Linked DNA regions of Haloglycomyces albus DSM 45210. The protein of the gene in region 1 binds, or shares a complex with, the protein of each later gene. Links are inferred from orthologs where the notes say so. Each region holds a gene or a part of one and is shown on either strand. Other genes may lie near its edges.

Region 1 (11,571 bases):
CCTACGGGCCCCCAGCGTACGTGAGGGAGAACCGGGAAACGCGGCGTATTTGGAAGCGGAAGCCGGAGTGGACGTCTACGGCACCACGCACAATGAAACCTCGACGGGCGTGGCCGTTCCGGTGCAGAGGGTCCCGGACGGTGATGCCCTTACCATTCACGACGCCACCTCGGCGGTGGCAGGCCTGCCCGTGGATATGAATGAGACCGATTGCTATTACTTCGCGCCGCAAAAGGGTCTGGCCTCCGACGGTGGCCTGTGGATCGCCGTGATGAGTCCCGCGGCATTGGAACGGACCGCGGAAATCAAGGCCTCCTCGCGCTATATTCCGGCCTTCCTGGATCTGCAGACGGCCGTCGACAATTCACGTAAGAACCAGACCTACAACACGCCGGCGGTGGCCACGCTGATTCTCGCGGCCGAACAGATCGACCGCCTCAATGCGACCGGTGGACTGGAACAGGCGGTCAAGCGCTGCGCTACCTCGGCCGAGACGATTTACTCGTGGGCGGAGGCAAGCCGGGTGGCACAGCCGTACGTTACCGACCCGGACCTGCGCTCATCGGTGGTGACGACGGTCGACTTCGACGGAGTGGACGCGGCCGATATCGCGCAGGTGTTGCGCAACAACGGGATCGTCGACACCGAACCGTATCGCAAACTGGGACGCAACCAGCTGCGCATTGCCACCTATCCGGCCGTCGACCCGGCCGATGTGTCCCGTTTGACCGGCGCCGTCGATTACGTGGTGGAACGCCTGGCGGCTTAGATTCGATCCCAGAGGATGGGAGCAAGTACAGTGGTGGAACTATGTCCACCACTGATTCGTCGATTCCGTATCACCTCATCCCCGAACTGTTGCACCATCAGCGTCTCCGTTCGACACCGATCAAACGGGAGGCTTCGGCGACGGCGCAGCGCCTGACGTTCAATGACGGAACCTCGGTGTTCGCCAAGACGACCAACCGGCACCGCGAAGGGTTCATGCGTGCCGAGATCGAAGGACTGCGGTGGCTGCGAGAGGCGTCCACGGCGATCGTCGAGGTGCTGTACGGCTCGGACGACCTGCTGGTGGAACCGTGGCTGGAGGAGGTCGAGCCCAGCCGCGCGGCAGCGCGATCCTTGGGGCGGGAACTCGCCGCTGTGCACCGCTGTGGCGCTCCGACGTTCGGGGCGCCGTGGCGCGGATTCATCGGCGAGCTGGATATGGACAACACCGAGACGGCGTCACTGCGATGGTCGGATTGGTACGCGGAACGCCGCTTGCGTCCCTTTCTGCGTCTCTCCCAAGATAATGGAGCATTGTCATCCGCCGATGTCGCAGCGGTGGAGAAGCTGCTGGGGCGGATTGAGGAATTGGCCGGTAGCGAGGAGACTCCGGCGCGACTCCACGGTGACCTGTGGTTCGGAAACGTGGTGTGGACGCCCAACGGTGCCCGATTGATTGATCCCGCTGCCCATGGTGGACACCGAGAAACCGATTTGGCGAATTTGCGTCTGTGGGGGTCGACGCCCTTTGTCGATGACATTATCACTGCGTATGACGAGGAATATCCGCTGAACGACGGTTGGCGGGAGAGAATCGGAATTCATTGGCTCTTTCCATTGCTGGCGCATACGGCTCTATTCGGGCGCTCATTTCGCGGTCAATTGATGTCGGTGGTAACCGAATATGTGAACGCCGGATCCTGAATTCTCGCCGTGATCGATGAAATTGCGGGGAGTGAAGAAGTGGATTCTCAATACCGTTTTCGTGGGTGAGTCGACCAAGCGGGAAATTGTCGGGAATCAGACCAATGTGAGACATCGACATCACCAATGGTAGTTGCTCGAGCACGGTCACTCCGTCGGGTGGAACGGACAAAAGAATCGTGGTCGCCGATGCTGAATAGACGTTCAAGTAATGGCTGACCTCTACGATCGACGCGCGAAGGTGAAATTCGTGTAATCTTCTTCATAAAGTTTTATCGGTCATGTTGATATAGGTTCCGGTTATCTGCAAGAATGCAAGGGTGCGCCATCATCAAAAAAGTTCCCCGTCGCAGATGGCGTCCCCATTGTTCGAGTGGTCGAGCGATGCGGAGCACGCTGCCCCGTCTCGATCACCACGCCGACGTGCAACAGCTTCGGGGCCGTCACACGCGCCATACGTTCCCCTTGCCGCTTGGGATGTAGTGGCTGAGCCGCAACGGGCCCAGCCGGAGGAACCGCTGTTGGCGGGTCTGCACGAGGCGGTGCGATCCGATCCGCTCGTGTCCTTGGATGCGATGCAGCGGGTCGCGGCCAGTGCGTCTCTCGGCCCAATCCTGGTCAATGCGGCACCGGGGACGGGAAAGTCCTACCTGCTCGTGCGCAGGGTGGCCTACCTCATTACGGAATTGGGCGTTCCGGCCTATCAATGCGCCGTGATCGCCTCCAGTGAGGAGCGAGCGCGGCATTTGCGTCAGTCGCTCGACGAATTGTTGGGGGCCGAGGGGCGTGAGGTCATCGTTTCGGGGCCTGATGCCTCCACTGATGTAGCGCATCTATTTATTGATGATTTGCCATTTATTCCGGAAAAGACCTTTCGCTCCCTCGTCACAGGGCGTGACTCCAATACCTCCATCATGGCCACCGGCGACCCCGATTCGGTCATCGACGATTCGGACGACTGGCGGGCCTTCGACATGTTCGGGGAACTGTTTCCGCAGTCCCATATGGTGCGACTGTCGCGTAATCATCGCTCCCCCGCTGCGGTGGTGACGGCGATGTCGCAGATCATCGAGCCGGTCACTCGCGTTCCGGGCCGTATGACGCGATCGCAGCGTACCGTGTCCGAAGGTACCCGCATCGGTCGCTTTTACGCCGTCGACGAGCCGACCGAACGCGAGTTCCTGTCGGAGGTATACGACGCCTTGGAGTTTCGCGGTGTGGAGACGGAGTCGATCCACGTCGTCTCCGCTCCCGACGAGGTCGATCCGACCATGGTCGACGAGCCGCATACGGTCGTTTTGACCGGCTTTGATCGCGACGCTTGGCCTAATGACGCCCGAAGCAGACGACTGCTGTACGTGGCATTGTCACGGGCGCGCGGGGCGGTCTTCATCTCGCATCAGAGTCACGGCTCTGAGGTCTTGGACGGAATCGACTCAGGTCTGTTCGTTCCCTTCGGCTATGTACCTGAGCGCAGTTCGGGACCGGAACAGCCGCGTCTACTGTAGAACAAAGTGTCCCCCGTCTCACTTTCAGACGAGTCGGGTTTACGACTGTCGGTCCATTTGCGACCGTTTTCCCCAGTGCTCTCGTCCGGTCTTCCTCCGGTGCCGTCTGTCCGCTCTGAGGTGTTTACGGCTCTTTCCGCCTCAATTGCCCTCCATGGGTCACAATGTGAGCAGAGGAGGAAGAGATGGAACACAACACAGAGCGCTCCGACGACGAGGAAATCGTGACCGTTCAGCGTGACAACGCGATGGAAACGGGGCGACGTCCGCGGCAAGGCAGTGGCGGCTGGTCTCCTTTCGCGCCTGATCCCTCGCAGGCGCCGCCTTCTCTCGACACAGAGCCGTCCCGCGCCGAGACGCCGGACGTCTGGAATCCGGATGCCGAGCGTGTAGCGGAAACGCCGCAGTCCCCGCCGTCGCTGCCCACCGAGTCGGTCACCCCGCCGGTCGAGCCGCCGTCCCGGGGCGATATCGTCCGCGCCTTCCCGGACACACCCGGAACCCTGGAGCCGATCAACGTCACCGCCGACGACTTCGCGCGACGCCGGGTGGTCCCGCCGCGTCCGCCGGTCGCGGAGACGGGAATCCGCGGCTGGGCACATCGCCTGTCGTTCGGTTTGATCGCCCTCCCACCAGGGCCTCGGGAACACGCACGGCAATTGAGCGTGGAGAAGGTGCGCCGTAATTTCGGCGGCCTGCGACAGGTGACGGTGGTCAACCCCAAGGGAGGAGCGGGGAAGACGGTTGCCGCGCTCATGTTGGCGACGACGTTCGGCCAGCACCGGGGCGGCTACGTGTTGGCGTGGGACAACAATGAGACGCAGGGGACGTTGGGAATGCGCGCACAGCAGGACTTTCATGTTCGTACCGTGCGCGATCTACTGCGGGATCTGGATCATTTTCGAGGTCCGACCGGTCGGGTCGGGGATCTCTCGCAGTATGTGAGGGCCCAGGGTGGGGCGATGTTCGATGTATTGGCTTCGGACGAGTCCGCTACGGCGGGGGAGATGTTGACCGCCCGTGCCTTCAGTGATATTCGCGAAGCGGTGTCGCGTTTCTATAAGTTGATCGTGGTGGACACGGGTAACAATGTGCGGGCTTCGAATTGGCAGTCGGCGATTGATGCGACCGATCAGCTGGTGGTGAGCATGTCGGCGCGCAACGACTCGGCGGAGACGGCGGCGCGCATGTTGGATCACCTGGAACAGAGTGGGCGTCGCGATCTGGTGCGTCAGGCGGTGACGGTGGTGTCGATGCCGGCTCACCGCAAGGACGTCGATCTGCCTGCCGTGCAACGGCATTTTGCCGCTCGTACGCGCGTGGTCCTACTCGCGCCGTATGAGAAGCTGTTGGACTCCGGTGAACCGATTCGCTATGAGGGACTGTCGAAGGCGACGTCGAACGCCTGGTTGCGGATCGGGGCGTCGGTCGCCGAGGGGCTGTAGAAACCGGTGGGGCGCGGTTCCCCACGCCCCACCGAGTCGTCAGCGTACGGTCACGCCGGCGATCGACCGCAGTTGAGTGGTGAGGTCGTTGCTGGGGTTGATGCGCCATTGGCTGCCCAGTTCCAGCATGGGGCCGTGCTCCTCGGCCTGTACCTGGACGTAGACCGGCACGTCTCCCTTGGAGTGGCGGAAGGCGTTCCGTAGATCGTAGATCAGTTCCTCATTGACCGAATCGGCCTCGACGCTGAGCCGTAGCGGCGCGTCGGAGGTTTCCGGGCCTCCCGAGGTGTCGAGAACGGCGAGGTCGAAGGCGATCAGCTGTGCCGTGCCGTCGCGCCGGTCGACCTTCCCCTTGACCGCGCAGATGACGTCGTCGGCAAGGGAGTCGGCCACGATCTCGTAGGTGTTGGGGAAGAAACGGACCTCGATGGAGCCGTCCAGATCTTCGATGGTCGCCGAAGCCCACAGCTTCCCCTGCTTGGTGACCCGCTTGGCGACGTTCTGCAGGATGCCCGCGACGGATACGGTCGTTCCGTCCTTGACGCCGTCGCCGTGCAGGGCCGCGACGGGCTTGTCGCTGCTGCGGGCCAGGAGCTTTTCAAAGCCGTTGAGCGGGTGGTCGGAGACGTAGAGTCCCAGCATCTCCCGTTCGAAGGTCAGTTTGTCCTCGCGCGGCCATTCCTCTTCGGACACGCTGAGGTCCACGCCCATGGTTTCGGGCGACTCCATCATTCCGCCGAACAGGTCGAACTGCCCTTTGGCCTCTTCTTTCTTAATGGACACCACGGCGTCGATGGCTTTTTCGTGCACCTCGGCCAGACCTCGGCGGCTGTATCCGAGCGAGTCGAAGGCACCGGCCTTGACGAGGGACTCCACGCTGCGCTTATTACACACGTTGGCGGGAACCTTGTTGAGGAAGTCCTGAAAGTCGGTGTATTCCCCCTTCTCTTCCCGCGCTTGAATAATGCCGCTGACAACGTGCCCGCCGACATTGCGCACCGCTTCCATCCCGTAGCGAATGTCGCCGCCGACGGCGTGGAACATGTGGCGGGAGTCGTTGACGTCCGGCGGCATGACCGTGATGCCCATCTTGCGGCATTCGGAGAGGTAGACGGCGGTCTTGTCCTTCGAATCGCCGACTGACGACAACAGTGCGGCCATGTATTCGGCGGGGAAGTTGGCCTTCAGGTAGGCCGTCCAGTACGCGACCAAACCGTATCCGGCGGCGTGCGATTTGTTGAACGCGTAACCGGCGAAGGGAAGCATGATGTCCCAGAGGGTTTTGATGGACTCCTTGCTGAAACCGTTGGAGGCCATGCCCGATTCGAAATCGGTGTACATTTTCTCCAGGACGTCGATTTTCTTCTTCCCCATCGCTTTACGCAGAACATCGGCTTGACCCATCGAGAATCCCGCCAGTTTCTGCGCGATTTTCATGATCTGCTCTTGGTAGACGATGAGACCGTGCGTTTCGGCCAGGATCTCTTCCAACGCGTCGGCCAACTCCGGGTGGATCGGGGTGACTTCCTGCCGTCCGTTCTTACGGTCGGCGTAGTTGTTGTGCGAGTTGGCCTCCATGGGACCGGGCCGGTAGAGCGCCAGAACGGCGATGATGTCGGCGAAGCTGTCGGGCTTCATACGTTTCAGCAATTCCCGCATGCCGCCACCGTCGAGCTGGAACACACCGAGCGTGTCACCTCGGGCGAGCAGTTCATAGGAGGCCGGGTCGTCCACCGTCAACGTATCGAGGTCGATGTCCACCCCACGGTTGAGTTTGATGGCTTCGATGGCGTCGCCGATGACCGTCAGGTTGCGTAGACCGAGGAAGTCCATCTTCAACAGTCCGATGTCCTCACAGCTGGGGTAGTCCCAGCCGGTGATGATCGAACCGTCCGGACGTGCCCACATCGGGACGCATTCGGTGAGCGGTTGCGAGGACAGAATAACGGCACAGGCGTGCACCCCCGCGTTGCGGATGAGGCCCTCCAGACCTTGCGCGGTTTCGAAGATCTGCTTGACCTCATTGTCGTTTTCAATGAGTCCGCGCACTTCGGCGGCTTCCTTGTACCGTTCGTGCTTGGGGTCGGTGATGCCTTGAAGGGGAATGTCCTTGGCGGCGACGGGAGGCGGCAGTGCCTTGGAAATGCGGTCGGCGAGCGCGAAACCGGCCTGCCCGTGGTGGACGCGGGCGGCGTCCTTCAAAGCGGCCTTGGTTTTAATCGTGCCGAAGGTGATCACCTGGGCGACGAAGTCCTGTCCGTACTTCTCGGTGGCGTAGGTGATCATCTCTCCTCGGCGACGATCATCGAAGTCGATATCGATATCGGGCATGGAGACACGTTCGGGGTTGAGGAAACGCTCGAACAGCAGGCCGTACTCAAGTGGGTCGATATTGGTGATCTTGAGGGCGTAGGCGACGAGCGAACCGGCGGCGGAACCGCGACCGGGACCGACGTAGATGCCTTCCCGGCGGGCGTAGTTGATGAGGTCGGCGACGACGAGGAAGTACGAGGGGTAGCCGGTTTTGATGATGACGTCCAGCTCGAACTGGGCACGGGACTTGTACTCCTCGGGAATCGTGCCGTCGGGGAATCGTTCGGCCAGTCCCTGGAAGACCTCGCGGGTCAGCCAGCTGCCTTGGTCGTAGCCGCTGGGGACTTCGATGCGCGGCATCCGGTCGGCTTCGTTGAAGACCTCGTCGTAGTCTTCGATCATTTCGGCCACCAGCAGCGTATTGGCACAGCCCTCCTGCCAGGCCTCATCGGAGCGCAGCTGATACATCTGCTCGGCGGAGCGGAGGAAGTAGCCGTCTCCTTCGAACTGGAAACGTTTGGGGTCGTCCAGGGTCGATCCCGATTGCACGCACAGCAGCGCCGCGTGTTCGTGCTGCTGGTCGTCGGTGACGTAGTGGGAATCGTTGGTGACCAGCGGCCGCAGGTTCATCTTGCGCGCCATTTCGTACAGCTCGTCGGCGACGCGGCGTTCCACGGAGTTGCCGTGCTCCATGAGTTCGAGGAAGTAGTTCTCGGGGCCGAAGATGTCGCGGAAGTCGCTGGCCGCCTGGTAGGCCTCGTCGATCTGACCCAGTCGGAGGCGGGTCTGCACCTCACCACCCGGGCAACCGGTGGTGGCGATGATGCCCTCGGCGTTGGGGGCGATGAGTTCGCGGTCCATGCGCGGCTTGTAGTAGGTGCCTTCGAAGCTGGCGTACGAGGAGAGTTTGAAGAGGTTACGCAGCCCGGTGGTGTTCTTGGCGAGCATGGTGGCGTGGGTGTAGGAACCGTTTCCCGAGAGGTCGTCGCGAATTTGGGACGGATCGCCCCAGCGGACGGGCTTTTTGTGGAAGCGGTCGTGGGGCGCGAGGTAGGCCTCGATTCCCAGGATCGGTTTGATGCCGGCCTTTTTGGCCTCGTGGTAGAAGGAGTAGGCCCCGTACATGTTGCCGTGGTCGGTCATGGCGAGGGCGGGTTGGCCGAGGCGTTGTGCCTCTTCGAATAGCGGGCCGAGTTTGGCGGCTCCGTCGAGCATGGAGTATTCGGTGTGGACGTGCAGATGGGCGAATTGCTTCGACATGCGTAGTTTCCTCAACCTGGCCAGGCGTGTTGCGTGCGATTCGAGTGATCGTTCCTCGTTCAACGCCATTCGACGTTCGCGGTTCACGGCGTTGAGTCGCGCGGAGCGTCGCGATGACGATTCGAATGGGCCCTTCAGTCTAGGCCAATGCAGCGACGCGACCAAGTACGCCCGGAGTGTCAGTGAGGTGGTCGGGACGTGCGAAAAGGGGATGTTTCCACGCTCTGTCCCGCAGGATTGCGCCGCGACGAAGAGGGAGAAAAATCGCTCACATATCGCCGGAAAGGGCTAACGTTGAGAGTTATCCACAGGTTTATCCACAGGTGGTCGGATTACTGGACACGTCCTGACGGCGGGAAGAGACTGATGTCATGACTACCGCAGCCAATTCCACGAACGTTCACATCGACAGCGCCGCCGACTTGGCCGGGCTTATCCCTTACCTGCTCGGATACGAACCCGAGTCCGATTCGGTCGTATTGGTCGGACTGCGGCACAACCTGGTGCGCTGTGCCTTGCGGGTCCGGGTCGACGACGGTGAGATTCAGGATTCCGACGTCGAGCACTACGTGGTCATCCTGCGCCACAACGGATGTGACCGTTTGGCCATTATCGGCTACGGTGCCGCCGGTGCGCTGCTGGACAAACTACGGCAGCGCTGCGAGCACGACACCGTCCCCATGCGGGTTATCGTCACCGCCCAAGTGCGCGACGGCTACCTGTACCCACGCTGGCCGGATCCGGATCGTTCCGCCGAGTCCGTTCCCACCGCCAGCCCGGCCGTCTGCGCCATGATCGCGGCGGGCGGATCGGGGCCGAAGAATCGCCGCGACCTGGCACGCCTGTTCAAACCGGCCGAGCGCCGCGAATGCGACAAGGTCGCTCGGGCTCTGGAGGAACAACGCCGTCGTCAGGCCGACGACGATACGACCGACCCGGAATCGCGGGGTAAGGACCTGCTGTGTCTGGATTATTGGCGGCAGCAGACCCGGTTGCCCGAGGCGGCCGAGATCGCCGAGATCGCGCTCGCGCTCAGCGACGTGGAGGTGCGCGATTGGCTCTTGGACTGTATGGGCGATGATCCGGGGCAGAACAATGTAGACTTGTGGATTTGGGCGGCGCGGCATCTACGCGGCACGCCCTGTGCCACGGTGGCGTGCGTGGCCGCCTTCGCCGCCTACCGCTGCGGCAACGGAGTGGTCGCCGCCGAAGCGGTGGACTGTGCGCTGCGGGCCAATCCGCGGTACCGCTTGGCCGCACTGCTGTGGGAGGCTCTACAGCGGGGTATTCCGCCCCATCGCCTGGGGCGGCGAACTCTTCCGGATTGAGCGCCTAAATCGCCAGGTCGACGAACCGGGACAGGTGCAGTTGGCTGGCGACGGTGACGGTATCGGTGGCACCGTTACGGTGCTTGGCGACGATGAAGTCGGCCTCCCCGGCACGGGGCGACTCCTTGTCGTAGTAGTCGTCACGATGTAGCAGGAGCACGACGTCGGCATCCTGTTCCAGCGAACCACTTTCACGCAGGTCGCTGAGTTGTGGTCGACGGTCGGTGCGCTGCTCGGGGCCACGGTTGAGCTGTGCTACGGCGATGATGGGGCATTCGACCTCCTTGGCCAGCAGCTTGAGGCCACGGGAAATCTCCGATACCTCCTGCTGGCGCGACTCCACTTGTTTGGGGGACGTCATGAGCTGAAGATAGTCGACGACCATCATTTTGAGGTCGTTCTTCTGTTTGAGACGCCGAGCCTTGGCCCGGATCTCCATGAGCGTCATCGAGGCGGTGTCGTCGATGAACAGCGGCGACTCACTGATTTCTCCCATGCGTCGGACCAGGCGGGTCCAGTCGTCGTCTTCCAAACTTCCGTCGCGCAAGACGTGCATGGGAACTCGGGTTTCGGCCGACAGCAGGCGCATGACGATCTCGAATTTGCTCATTTCCAGACTGAACAGGGCCGAGCTCATACGGTGATGCAGGGAGGCGTGACGCAGGAAGTCCATCGCCACGGTCGACTTACCGAGACCGGGGCGACCGGCCACGATGATCAGCTGGCCGGGTTGGATTCCCGAGAGCAGTTTGTCGAGATCGGTGAAACCGGTGGGAATACCGGTGATGAGACCTTGATTGTCTCCAATGGTCTCGATTTCGTCCAAGGTCGGCTGCAGAAGATCCTGCAGCATGGAAAAGTCTTCACTTTTGCGGCGGTCGGTGACGTCGTAGACGGCCTGCTGCGAAAGGTCGACCAGGTCGTCGACGTCGCGCCCGCCCTTGCCGCCGCCGTATCCGAACTGCACGATCTTGGTGCCCGCTTCGATGAGGCGACGCAGCACGGCCTTCTCGTGCACGATCCGGGCGTAATAGCCGGCGTTGGCGGCGGTGGGAACGGCGTCGAGGAGGTCGTGGAGGTACGGCCCGCCGCCGATCTTGTTCAAGTCGCCCGAATCGGCCAGCGCGGCGGCAATGGTGATGGCGTCGGCGGGCTCGCCGTCGGCGTACTTGTCGCAGATGGCGTCGTAGATCAGGGCGTGGCTGGGCTTGTAGAAGTCGACGGTCTTGATGATTTCGATGACGTCGGCGATGGCGTCCTTGGACAGCAGCATTCCGCCGAGCACACTCTGTTCGGCGGCGATGTCCTGTGGTGGGGTACGCTCATAGCCCCCTGGCCCGGCGGCGTCGGGCGGTCCGGAACCGTACGGGTCGTCCGGGGGCGGCCCGAACTGGGAATGGAGGTTACCGGTGGTCAGGTCGGTCAACGGTAGCTCCTTGGTGGTTCAGGTCGGTCAAGTCGTCGGTGGCGGTGTCACGCTGCCGTCGCGAAGCGGGAGCCGGTTTCCGTCGTGGAACGGTCCCGCGCCATCGTTCAATGTAACGCCACGAATGCGGACGGTGCGGCGAGACGGGGTCGATTGGCGTTCGGGTCACTGCCGGAAGCCGGGCCGTTCACCCATGTCGATGCGGAGGGCGCGGCAGAACGGGGACGCGTCCCAGGTGTCGATCGCCCGGTGACGTTCCGCCGGCACGTCCGGTCCATTCGACGCTAGAGGGGAAATCGAGCGGTGGCAAGTTCGACGCGACACGAACTGTGGATAACCTGTGGATAACTGGCCCCAACCTGTGGAAAAGGTGTGGACAACTCTGGTTTCACTTTTGTGATTTAATCGTGTGAACAGCTATTTTACTGTCTACAGGCTGTGGATAAAAAATATTTGTCACGAATTTCCCGATCGAGCGAGGGGGCTGACGGTGCGAGGCGGCAGAACGGCCGACGGCGACGATGAGCGGGCGGAGGCACGAGAGCCCCGCACACCTCAGTCCGATCTGGACCGTCCGGGTGAGCGCGCCTACTGGCCGA
Region 2 (11,757 bases), 1.3 Mb from region 1 along the record:
CCCGAACACGCGATGTTCGATAAGTTCATTGTGGATTCGGTGACTACCTGGGCGGAAGCCTACCGGGTCGACGCTTTCCGCTTCGACCTGATGGGGCACCATCCGAAGTCGAACATGCTCGCCGTTAAGGAAGCCGTGGAGGCCGTCGACGACGACATCCTCGTATACGGGGAGGGATGGAACTTCGGCGAAGTGGCCGACAACGCCCGCTTTGAACAGGCGACCCAACCCAACATGGGCGACACGGGCATCGCCACGTTCAACGACCGTCTGCGTGACGCGGCACGCGGCGGCGGACCGTTCGACGACGACCCCACCATTCCCGGCTGGGGCAGTGGGATGGACCCCGACTCCTCAGGGCACGCCACCGACCTGGTCAAACTGGGTCTCATTGGCAATCTCGCCAATTATGAGCTGGTCACCCACGACGGAACGACCGCCCTAGGATCCGAGATTGACTACAACGGTCAGCCCGCCGGTTACGCCGAACAACCCGATGAAGTGGTCAATTATGTGGACGCCCACGACAATGAGATCCTCTTCGACGCCTTGGCCTACAAATTGGACGAAACCACCTCGTCGACCGATCGGGCGCGAGCGCAATTGCTGAACCTCGCCACGACATTGTTCAGTCAAGGGGCAAGCCTGAATACCGCCGGTACGGAGATTCTGCGGTCGAAGTCGCTGGATCGGGACTCCTATGATTCGGGCGATTGGTTCAACGCCATTCGCTGGAACTGCTGGAACGATGAATCGGTTGACGGTTTCGGCAGCAGCACGAACGGCTTCCCGGGTGGTCTTCCGCCGGCGTGGACGAGTGAGCACCATTGGGACTATGCCGAGGACACTCTCAATGCGGTGGCGACGCCGGATTGTGACGATATCGCTCTGGCGCACGGTAAGTATCTGGAGCTGCTGCGGGTGGCGTCGTCGACCGAGGCGTTCAGTTTGGGTGATGCCGAGGAGATCGCCGATCGCATCTCCTTCCCTGAATTGGAGGGTACGGATAATCCGGGAGCGATCGCCATGTCCATTGACCTTGACGGTCTGGACGACCGGTTCAATCGAGTCGTGGTGGTGTTCAATAACGACACCGGCGACCTGTCGGCTGATCTCGACGGTTGGGGCGGATCGGATTTGGAGCTGCATCCGGCGCTGGCCGATTCGGTGGACGCCGATATGGCGCAGGCGGACTTCACCGATGGAGCGGTGACGGTTCCGGGTTTGAACGTGGCGGTGTTCGTCGGTTAGTCGAGCACGTTTACGGTGACGAGGGAGAGCCTGCCTGGCGGGTTTCTCCCTCGTTTTCTTGTTTTTCCATCCGCACGACCGCGTTCAGGCCGCCGATGGCCAGTGCGCCGAGTACCAGTCCGAAGAACATGTGGAACGGCCAGGAGGTGTCGCTGTCGGGTCGGCTTTCGACGGCGAGACTCATGTCGGCGGTGGCCCAGGTCAGCGAGTGCCGTACGAAGGTCAGGAAGTCGCGGTTCTCCCAGTGATCGAAGGCCGAGCCGAGGGTCGTCACCATCGTGGTGGATTGATCGTCGAGACCGGCGACGGGACGGGATTCGTGTGAGTTTCCGGCCGTGATGAGGGTCTGATGGGTCGTTTCGGGGTCGTCGTCGTTCAGTTTGAGGTAGTCGGGTGGGGCTTTGAGTTCCATCTCCGATTCGGTGTCGAAGAAGTCCTCCGCCACGCCGGTGATGGACATGGTGGCGTTGTGGTTGCCGAACTGGTCGTTGGGTTCGATGTCGATACCCGGGTAACCGTTGTCGGTCGCGGCGACCACGAGGAGGGAACCGCCTCCCTCCGCATAGGCGGTGAGTTCGTCCCAGTGGCCGGGCGACAGATCCGGGGTGTCGAAGGCGATGACGGCATTGAAGTGGTGCAGCGTTTCGCCGGACGTTTCGACCGAGAAGCCCCAACGGCGTCCTTCCATTTCCAGGCGTTGCTGTGCGTAGGCGTGCAGGGAACCGGTCTCGGGATCGTCGCCGTTGAGGAGGAGGACGGACGGCTGCTCCCGGGCCTGGGCCGGGACGGCGGGTGCGGCGAGCGCCACGGTCATGATCAGGAGGAGGAACAGTCGCGCCATGGCCTTAGGTTAGCAGTGGTCGGCTGGGGCGGTGTGTCCCTGCCGGAGGCGACGCCGGTGGTTGTCGGTGTTGGGGATCGCCTCCGGGTCGGGTTTAGTCGTAGAGGGTTTTGGCGAGGCGTTTCTGTGCTATCCAGATTCCGCCGACGGCGAGGAGTATGAGGTAGCCGATGTGCACCAGGATCATGGGGCCGACGGTGGCGAGGCTGATGGATCGGACCATTTCAATGCCGTGGTAGAGCGGCATGAGGTAGACGATGGGTTTCACGGCTTCGGGGTAGGTTTCGACGGGTATGAAGGTTCCGCCGAAGAGGAACATGGTGTAGACGACGGCGATGAGCCAGTCGAAGTCGGTCCAGTCGCGGAACAGGGTGGCCAGAGTCAGTCCGATGCCGGAGAAGGCCAGTGAGATGAACAGGCACGCCGGTATGGCGAGGATGGCCCAGACGTTGTTGAGTAGTCCGAAGGCGCCCATGGCGGCAACGAACATGACGATGTAGATGGAGCCGCGCACCATGGCCCAGGCGACTTCTCCGAGGGCGATGTCCCAGGGGCGTAGTGGGGTGTTGAGGATCCCGTCGTAGATCTTCATCCATTTGGTTTTGGCGAAGACGTTGATGGAGGTTTCCAGTAGTACGCCCATCATGGCGGCGTTGGCCAGGATGGCGGGGGCGACGTAGGCGGTGTATTCCACTTCGCGTCCGCTGGGGAGGGTGAAGGTGCCGACGAGGGAGCCGACGCCGAATCCGAAGGCGAAGAGGAACAGGAGTGCTTCGATTCCGCCGGAGGCGACGAGGATCCATTGGCGACGGTAGGCGAAGAGGTTGCGGTTGAGCATGGCCGCGGGGCGTTGCCAGCGGCTGCGGAGTGTGTGATGGGTCAGTAGTGTCATGTGGCGGTACCTAGAAGTTCAGTCGTTTGGTCACGATGCGACGGGCGGCGAACCAGCCGGCGGTCCCCAATGCGAGCAGGTAGAGGACGTGGAGTGCGGGGTGGAGGGTGGATTCGATGCCGGTATGGGCGGTGGTGCGGCCCAGTTCGACTCCGTGCCAGAGGGGTGAGGCCCAGCCGAGCGGTTGCAGGAACAGCGGCATCTGGGAGATGGGGAAGAAGACTCCGGAGAACAGGGTGATGGGCATGACGGCGAAACGGAACACGACGTTGAGCATCGTTTCGTTGTCGATCGCCGAGCACCAGGTGAAGATCCAGGGCGCGCAGGCGAAGGAGACGATCATGGCGATGGGCACGAGTAGTACGGCTCCGTAGGAGGTGAAGACGCCGAACAACGTGAGCACGAGGAAAACGAAGGTGCAGGAGACGGTGGCTCGAAACAGGATTCCGTACAGCAGGTGCCCGTTGAGAATGTCGACCGGACGCAGCGGGCTGACGCGTTGGCTGAGGTATTGGCTGCCCCAGTCGCGGTATCCGCCGTAGACGGGGTAGATGAAGTCGCTGCTGGCGAGGGTGACAGCGACCATTCCCACGATGCCCGGGGCGATGAATTCGGCGTATTCCATTCCTCCCAGGGAGGATGAATCCACGTATTGACCGACGCCGAGTCCGATACCGATCATGTACAGAATCGGCATGACCAGGGCCGAAAAGATCGATCCGGTCCAAGAGCGGCGGTAGTTGACGAAGTGCAGGTACGACGCTCGCCAAGCACCGGCCGGGTAGCTGAGTGTCGCTTTGTCGGTAGGGGTTGGTTGGGCCAGTTGAGTCATGGAGCTCCCATCGCAAGATGACTACGGCTATTGGACAACGGGTGTGGTCGGTTCGAGATGTCGACGTGGAACGACGTGTTCGCTCCCTTAACGACAGTGGGTGCCACGTTAGGTTTCGTCCGCGCCCAACTGTCGTCCCGTCAAACGTAGGAAGACGTCTTCCAGGGTCGCCCGGCGATCGTAGATGCTGGTGGGTTCGATCTGTCGCGCGCTGAGTTCGGTGAAGGTGGCGGCGGAGTCGTCGGTGTAGACCAATACCCGGTCGGGAAGCGGTTCGATTTGATTTCCGGCCCCGTCCAGGCGTTCGGCGATCTCGACCAGCTCGGAGGTGCGCCGGGCACCGAAGCGCAGTTCCACGACCTCTTTGGTCACGTGGGTTTCGATCAGTTGCCGGGGTGAGCCTTCGGCGATGATCTTACCCTCGTCCATAACCACCAGACGGTCGCACAGCTGTTCGGCCTCGTCCATGTAGTGCGTGGTCAGCAGGATGGAGACGCCGCGTTGCTTGAGTTGGAAAAGGCGTTCCCACACCAGGTGGCGCGCTTGCGGGTCGAGCCCGGTGGTGGGTTCGTCCAGAATGATCAGGTCGGGTTCGTTGATCAGTCCCCGGGCAATGCACAGACGCCGTTTCATTCCGCCTGAGAGGTTGTCGACCTTGTCGTCACGACGTCCGGTCAGCTGCACGAAGTCCAGGAGATCGTTGGCGCGACGCCGCGCTTCCTTACCCTTGATGCCGAAGTAGCGGGCGTAGACGACCATGTTCTCAAAAACGCTCAACATGCTGTCCAGGTTGTTGTCCTGTGGCACGACACCGAGACGGGAGCGAATGGCGACTCCGTCCTGCGAGGTGGAATGCCCGAATACCTGTAGAGATCCCGAGGTCGGTTCGCTCACCGTTCCGATCATTCGCATGGTGGTCGATTTGCCTGCGCCGTTGGCTCCGAGGAATCCAAAGGCCTCGCCCCGATCAATGTGGAAATCGATCCCTCTGACCGCTTCGAAATCGCCGTATTTCTTGGTGAGGGAGTTCGCTTCCACCAGGACGGGAACGGTGGATTCGGCTGGAGCGTCGCGTTCGGTGAGTTGTTCAGCCATTGTACGAGACTAACTCACCGCGCCCCCGATCGGCGATCGGTTTTCCCGCGCGGGACGACGCGGCACCGTATCAATCACTCGCCTTGTCGCGCAGGGCCCGCAGCTGCTTTTCGGCCGCCACCAGCTCTCCGAACAGACGCATGTACTCCTCTTGATCGTTGGAGGGGTTCACCCGTTTCAACCGCTGCTTCATCTCCTCCACGTCCCGTGCCACCACGGGACGCTGGATCTGCGCCAACAAACGTTGCACGTAGTGATGATCGGGTGCGGAGTCGATGAACAACGGCTCAACGACCAGTTCATTGACCAACGCGCTCGCCGCCATGTCGTCGCAGGCGGCCACGACCTCACTTGCCCAGTTCGCCCCGGCCGTCGCAGCCGAACCCGCTCCCCCGGCCCGTGCGATGGCCTCGCGGATGACACGGTACTGGCCCTCGGTGTAGACGGTGGAGTCCACCTCGTCGAAGTACGGACCGGCGAGCGCGGGGTTCTGTAGCGCCAGTTTCAACGCCTCACGTTGCGCCTGAGCGATCACGGGATCGGTCTGGTGGGTGGGGCGACGGGTCGTCGACGATTCCGGGCGAGCGCCCTGGCCGTGGCGTGCGTTGCGTACGGCGCGTTTCAGGTCTGCTTCGTCGGCGCCGACGGCGGCGGCGATGGTTTTGACGTAGTCGTTTTGGTAGACGCCCGATTTGAGGGCTCCGAGGATCGGTACGACCGCTTGTTGTGCGTGGGTGCGGCCTTCCGGGGTGTCGAGGTCGTGTTTTTGGATCTCGTTGTCGAGCACGAATTTGGCGAGCGCTTCGCGTGAGGCGATGAGGTCGTGGACGGCCTGGTCTCCTTTGTTTTGGCGGAGTTCACAGGGGTCCATGCCGTCGGGAGTGATGGCGACGAAGGTGTTGGCGATGAATTGTTGATCGCCTTGGAAGGCCTTTCGCGCGGCGCGCATTCCCGCCTCGTCGCCGTCGAAGGTGAAGATGATTTCGCCGGTGTAGGAGTCGGAGTCGAAGAGGAACCGCCGCAGCAGGCGAATGTGTTCGCTGCCGAAGGCGGTGCCGCAGGTGGCGACGGCGACGGGGACCCCGGCGAGGTGTGCGGCCATGACGTCGGTATAGCCTTCCACGATGGCGACTCGACCGCTGTGGGCGATGTGTTTGCGCGCCAGGTCGATACCGTAGAGGACCTGGGATTTCTTGTACAGCGGTGTCTCGGGCGTGTTGAGGTATTTGGGGCCCGGGTCGTCGTCGCTGAGTTTGCGGCCTCCGAAGCCGATGGTGGCTCCGGAGGTGTCGCGGATCGGCCAGATGAGGCGTTGTCGGAACCGGTCGATCAGGTTTCCGGTGCGGGCGGGTTTGGCGAGTCCGGCGGCGGTGATGTCGTCGGCGCTGAATCCTTTGGCGCGTAGGTGTTTGGTGAGTGCGTCCCAGCTGTCGGGGGCGAAGCCGCAGCCGAAGTGTTCGGCGGCGTCTTTTCCGAATCCGCGGCCGGTGAGGAATTCGCGGGCGATGGAGGCGTCGGGGGCGGTCAGGTGTTGCTGGAAGAATTCGGTGGCGGTGCTGTTGATGTCGAGGAGTCGCTGTCGTTGCCCGGGTTTGTGTCGGGGGCTGGAGCGGCGGCCCGCGTCGTCTTCGTAGGTCACTTGGAATCCGGCTTTGGCGGCGAGGCGTTCCACCGCCTCGGCGAAGGACAGTCCGTCGGCTTCCATGAGGAAGGTGATGGCGTCTCCGCCGACTCCGCAGCCGAAGCAATGGTAGACCCCGCGTGCGGGGGTGACGTTGAAACTCGGGGAGCGTTCGTCGTGGAAGGGGCACAGCCCCATCTGGTTTCCGCCTCCGGCGTTGCGCAGGGTGACACGCTCCGAGATGACGTCGGCGATGTCGATTTGTTCGCGTACACGCTGAATGTCCGCTTGGCGGATCCGTCCTGCCACTTCTCCCCTCCTGACCGTTCGGATTCCCATTGTGCCTCACCGGCCGAGTGCAAGAACACTGACTTGAGGCCAACTGTGCTCTTCATTTCCAGCTCGTTCACCGTTAAGCTAGAGAGAAGCACACCATACAGGCGGTACCGGGCAAATTGGACGCATCGGGCGTCTCTGTTCGTCACGCATGCGGAGCCCTGGGGATTCGCACGGAGACTCGAACGGAGCCCCGCCCTTTGCTCACGAGTTCTCGAACACGCCTTGGTGACCACGCCTCAGTACCATTGATGAGAGTCAGCTAGCCTAGCCAATCATGCCGGATGTCCCGAATTCTTCGCAGCCGCCCGCAGTGCCGCCGAGTTGGCCGCCTGCGGATGACGCCGCCGCAGCACCCGATACCAATCCGCCGGTCGTGAAAGCGCGCGGTGTGGGGCGGATGGGATCCGACACCATACCGGAACAGGCGGATTATTGGTCGGGGACGGACGGCGCGGTCCCTCCTTCGACTCCGCAACTGCCAGCCACGGAGGAAGCAGCCAGCCCTATGACAGGCGAATACGAGCGGTCATCTCAGCCGGAGGCCCCAGCCACACCCGCTTCGTCGGGATTCGACGGACGTGAACCCTGGTCGGCTCCTCCCGAATCCAACGACCCTGCCCCGTCGCCCGAAGCGGGCCTGCCACGTCGGCAGTCTCCACCGGCCTCGCAGCTTCCCCGAGAACCGTGGTCCTCCCCTCCTCCCTCACAGCCGTCACCGCCGGTCACCTCCCAGCCGCAGAGCCAACCCGGCCCGTCGGCGGCACCGGCTCCGCTGTCGGAACCGACCCCGCGAGCTGACAACGCCCTTCCCAGCGCCGGTGGCCCACCGCCCGGATCGTCATCGCTCCCGCAGGCCGGTCCCGCTCCGCAAGCGGGACGTCCGCCGCAAGCGGAATCACCGCAGGCGCCGCCGCGACCCGGCCCGGATCACGCCTCGACCTCGGGTAACGACCAACACGGTTTTGGTGCGCCATACGGAACGTCGGGCGCGGCCCCCACGGCCGCGCCAGGGACGCCTCCGTCACCGCCCTCGCCTTCCGGCTCTCCGACACCCCCTCCCGACGACGGCGACGCCACTCTCGTCATCCGATTGCCACAGTTCCTGCGTAAAAAGAAATCCGACGGTGAAGAGGACAAACCGGCCGTACCGCCCACCCACACGAAGGTGCGCTACGCCCTGTACGCCATCGGCGCGGTCATCGTTCTGGGCATGATCATCGGGATCGTTATCATGCTGGGCACCTCGCCGGGCGGCGGCGACGAAGAGCCCGGTTCCGGGGAAAGCTCCACGCAGCAGGACGACAGCGGCGAAGAATAGTCGACGCACAGATGTGGATGAACAGAATTAACGAGGTGTGCTGTGACAGTCATTGAATCGCCCGTGGACGAACACGCTCCCACCCTGCCGAGTGAACTCGATGCGCTTCGCCTCGGCGATCACACGCTGCCGGTTCCGGTCGTCCTGGCGCCGATGGCCGGCATCACCAATCTGCCGTTTCGGCAACTCTGCCGCGAGCAGGGCGCGGGGGTCTTCGTGTGCGAAATGATCACCACCACCGCTTTGGTGGAACGCAACCCCAAGACGATGCGGTTGGTGGAGTTCGAAAAGGATGAGAAGCCGCGCTCGCTGCAGTTGTACGGTGTCGATCCCGAGAGCATGCGTCGGGCCGCCGCCATGGTCGTCGAGGAAGACCTGGCCGATCATATCGATTTGAACTTCGGGTGCCCGGTCCCCAAGGTGACACGACGCGGCGGTGGATCGGCATTGCCCTGGAAACGGCGATTGTTCGGCGACGTGGTGTCGGCGGCCGTAGCCGAGGCCCAACCGGCGGGAGTACCGGTGACGGTCAAAATGCGCAAGGGCATCGACGACGACCACCTTACCTACCTCGACGCCGGACGGATCGCCGAGGACGCCGGAGCGGCCTGGGTCGCCCTACACGGGCGCACCGCCGCCGAACGCTACTCCGGCCACGCCGACTGGGACGCCATCCGGCGTCTCAAAGAACACGTCTCCCTACCCGTCCTCGGCAACGGCGACATCTGGGAGGCCGACGACGCGCTCCGCATGGTCACCGAGACCGGCTGCGACGGTGTCGTCGTGGGACGCGGCTGCCTGGGACGACCGTGGCTCTTTTCCGACTTGGAAGCCGCTTTCCGAGGCCGACCCGATCGTCATCTCCCCGACCTGGGGCAGGTGTCACGACTGATGGCCCGCCACGCGCGCCTCTTGGTGGACTGGTTCGAACAGGCCGAGTCGTACGAAGCGCGCCGCAACATATCCGCCGAAAAGCACGGCTGCACCGAGTTCCGCAAACACGTCTCCTGGTACCTGAAGGGCTTCCCGGTGGGGTCCCAGCTGCGACGCTCCTTGGCGATGATCTCCACCTTGGAAGAGCTGGACGAGCTACTGGTAGAGCTGGACGACACCGCGCCGTTCCCCCGCGAGATACTCGGTAAACCGCGTGGGCGCACCAACAGCCCCGGCAAGGTCAGTCTCCCCGACGGCTGGCTCGACGACCAGGATGATCGCAGCGTTCCAGTTGGCGCGGAAATCGATTCCTCCGGTGGTTGACTCCCACCGGTGGTCGCACCGCATGATCACTCGCTCACTGAGTCGGAGAGTCGACACTCACATTTCCCATATCTTGGGACGATTGGCGGCCTTATCTAAGGCTGTCAAGTAACCTTAGCCCCAAGTTCGGTGTGAAGCTGGTCGCATGTCGGTAACTTTTCACGTTATTTCAGCGTTTAGCCTCACGTCCGGTCCTACAATGCGCTTTACTGTGGAGTGGAGGACATCGACGTCAACCACCGAAGTGAAGCGTGTGGACCGCAAATATTGCAGGGTCACCACATCACATAAAGGAGCGCCTAGTCATGGCCCAAACAACCGGTGTCAAGGATGAAGAATCCTCGTCTTCTGACAGCGATTCCGATCCCGCACCAGACATCGATCTGTCCGATCTTCCGACCAGTCCGTCGTCACCGGCACCGTTGTGGGCTTCCACCAGCAAGGTGTCATATTCCTGCACCCATACCGAGGATGACGGCCACTCCGATTGGGTCGATTGCGATACGACGATTCACAATGACTAGCCGACGCCATTAATCCATCTCCGCCGCCGGGCCACGTTCACTGGTAGGCAGTTCGCCGGGTAGGCCAATGCCTTGGGTTCACCTGTGGTGCACTGCCTGGTGGGAATCCACCCACCGGGCCACCGCAGCGACGTTCCCGACGGTCCATACCCCGCCCCGGAATGGGCTCTGCGGTTACCCGACGGCCTCGCATCGCCACGGTCACCTGAGTAAGCTGGTCGCCTGAGGAAGCGCGGTCGCCCGAAGAAACCTCCCGGGAGCCTCCGGGAGACGGACAAGGCGGAACGACACACAGCAGGGCTCCTACGGTGCCTTTCCGAATGGAAAACCGCCGTAGGAGCCCTGCTGTGTGTTCTCCCGGTGTGGAGCGGGAAACTTTGCTCCACACCGGGTTCGTCGTTTTTAGTGCAGTTTTAGTGCAGACTCTAGCTGTAGTGCATCTGCTTTAATACTGACGCTTAATTGCGGGCACTTTAATGCAGACGCTCGGCCAGGAAACGCTCCACCTGGTCCAGCGACACACGTTCCTGCTTCATGGTGTCCCGGTCACGAATGGTGACCGCCTGGTCGTCAAGGGTATCGAAGTCGACGGTGACGCAGAACGGCGTACCCACCTCATCGGCACGCCGGTAGCGGCGGCCGATCGCGCCCGCGTCGTCGAATTCGACGTTCCACCGACGCCGGAGCTGAGTGGCCAAGTCCTTGGCCTTCGGCGATAGCTTCTCATTGCGGCTCAACGGAAGCACGGCGGCCTTCACCGGGGCCAGACGCGGGTCGAAACGCATGACCGTGCGCTTGTCCACTCCGCCCTTGGCATTGGGGGCCTCATCGACGTCATAGGCCTCAATCAGGAAGGCGAGAACCATGCGGGTCAAACCGGACGCCGGTTCGATGACGTACGGTGTCCAACGCTCGCCCTTGGCCTGATCGAAGTAGGACAGGTCTTGACCCGAATGCGCGGCGTGAGTGGACAGATCATAGTCGGTCCGGTTCGCCACACCCTCCAGTTCGTCGAACTCCTTGCCCCCGAAGCCGAAGCGATACTCGATGTCGACGGTGCGCTTCGAATAGTGGCTGAGGTCTTCCTTGGCGTGCTCGTGCCGACGCAGGTTCTCCGGTGAGAGTCCAAGGTCGATGTACCAGTTCCAGCGGGCCTCCAGCCAGTATTCGTGCCATTCCTCGTCACTGCCGGGCTCGACGAAGTACTCCATCTCCATCTGTTCGAATTCCCGCGTACGGAAAATGAAGTTCCCGGGGGTGATCTCGTTTCGGAACGACTTACCCACCTGAGCGATACCGAAGGGGGGTTTCTTACGCGCGGAGGTCATCACGTTGGAGAAGTTCACGAAGATCCCCTGTGCGGTCTCCGGGCGCAGGAAGTGCTCGCTGCCCGCACCCTCGACCGCACCCAGGCTGGTGCGCATCAATCCATTGAAGTTGCGTGGCTCGGAGAACGATTGCCGCGCACCACAGTGCGGGCAGGCAATGTCGGCGAGCCCGTTTTCCGGAGGACGGCTGTGCTTGGCCTCGTAGTTCTCCAGAAGGTGGTCGGCGCGGAAACGCTTGTGGCAGGACTGGCATTCGGTGAGAGGGTCGGTGAACTGTTCGACGTGGCCGGACGCCTCCCACACCTGGGGGTTGAGAATGATGGCCGAGTCGAGACCCACGACGTCGTCGCGTTGCCGCACCATCGAGGCCCACCAGTGCTCGCGAAGGTTGTCCTTCAGCTCAACACCGAGCGGACCGTAATCCCAGGCTGACCGGGTCCCTCCGTAAATCTCCGAGGA

The links.
Region 2: the proteins of dnaB (region 1) and dnaG are in contact, whole or in part, in a crystal structure (PDB 2R6A), measured with the Geobacillus stearothermophilus proteins. The link is inferred for Haloglycomyces albus DSM 45210 from one-to-one orthologs. Residues at the interface, in WP_033016901.1 of Geobacillus stearothermophilus: Ser13, Glu15, Ala16, Gln18, Glu91, Leu92, Asp94, Ala95, Val96, Pro97, Thr98, Ala99, Ala100, Asn101, Tyr104, Tyr105, Ile108; in WP_049624496.1 of Geobacillus stearothermophilus: Lys456, Leu457, Leu458, Pro459, Ala460, Asn463, Ala464, Leu467, Leu535, Leu536, Ile537, Ala538, Gln544, Glu545, Asp548, Tyr549, His552.

The regions. Positions count from the first base shown.
Region 1 is NZ_AZUQ01000001.1:1,377,915-1,389,485, forward strand. The notes cover bases 8,762-11,571. They hold dnaB (replicative DNA helicase), read right to left. Parts: upstream 10,973-11,571; coding sequence 9,551-10,972; downstream 8,762-9,550. Other genes in these bases: HALAL_RS0106505 (DUF4192 domain-containing protein), read left to right, coding at 8,762-9,546; HALAL_RS0106525 (hypothetical protein), read left to right, coding at 11,463-11,571. Outside these bases: serC (phosphoserine transaminase), read left to right, coding at 1-769; HALAL_RS0106480 (fructosamine kinase family protein), read left to right, coding at 811-1,692; HALAL_RS0106485 (UvrD-helicase domain-containing protein), read left to right, coding at 2,175-3,200; dnaE (DNA polymerase III subunit alpha), read right to left, coding at 4,685-8,218; more of HALAL_RS0106505, read left to right, coding at 8,590-8,761. UniProt on the Escherichia coli protein: The main replicative DNA helicase, it participates in initiation and elongation during chromosome replication. Travels ahead of the DNA replisome, separating dsDNA into templates for DNA synthesis.
Region 2 is NZ_AZUQ01000001.1:94,908-106,664, forward strand. The notes cover bases 4,427-7,422. They hold dnaG (DNA primase), read right to left. Parts: upstream 6,872-7,422; coding sequence 4,982-6,871; downstream 4,427-4,981. Other genes in these bases: HALAL_RS0100480 (ABC transporter ATP-binding protein), read right to left, coding at 4,427-4,911; HALAL_RS16345 (hypothetical protein), read left to right, coding at 7,377-7,422. Outside these bases: pulA (pullulanase-type alpha-1,6-glucosidase), read left to right, coding at 1-1,251; HALAL_RS0100465 (hypothetical protein), read right to left, coding at 1,262-2,092; HALAL_RS0100470 (ABC transporter permease), read right to left, coding at 2,187-2,984; HALAL_RS0100475 (ABC transporter permease), read right to left, coding at 2,995-3,816; more of HALAL_RS0100480, read right to left, coding at 3,925-4,426; more of HALAL_RS16345, read left to right, coding at 7,423-8,189; tRNA dihydrouridine synthase DusB, read left to right, coding at 8,241-9,446; HALAL_RS0100500 (hypothetical protein), read left to right, coding at 9,752-9,970; HALAL_RS0100505 (glycine--tRNA ligase), read right to left, coding at 10,444-11,757. UniProt on the Escherichia coli protein: RNA polymerase that catalyzes the synthesis of short RNA molecules used as primers for DNA polymerase during DNA replication.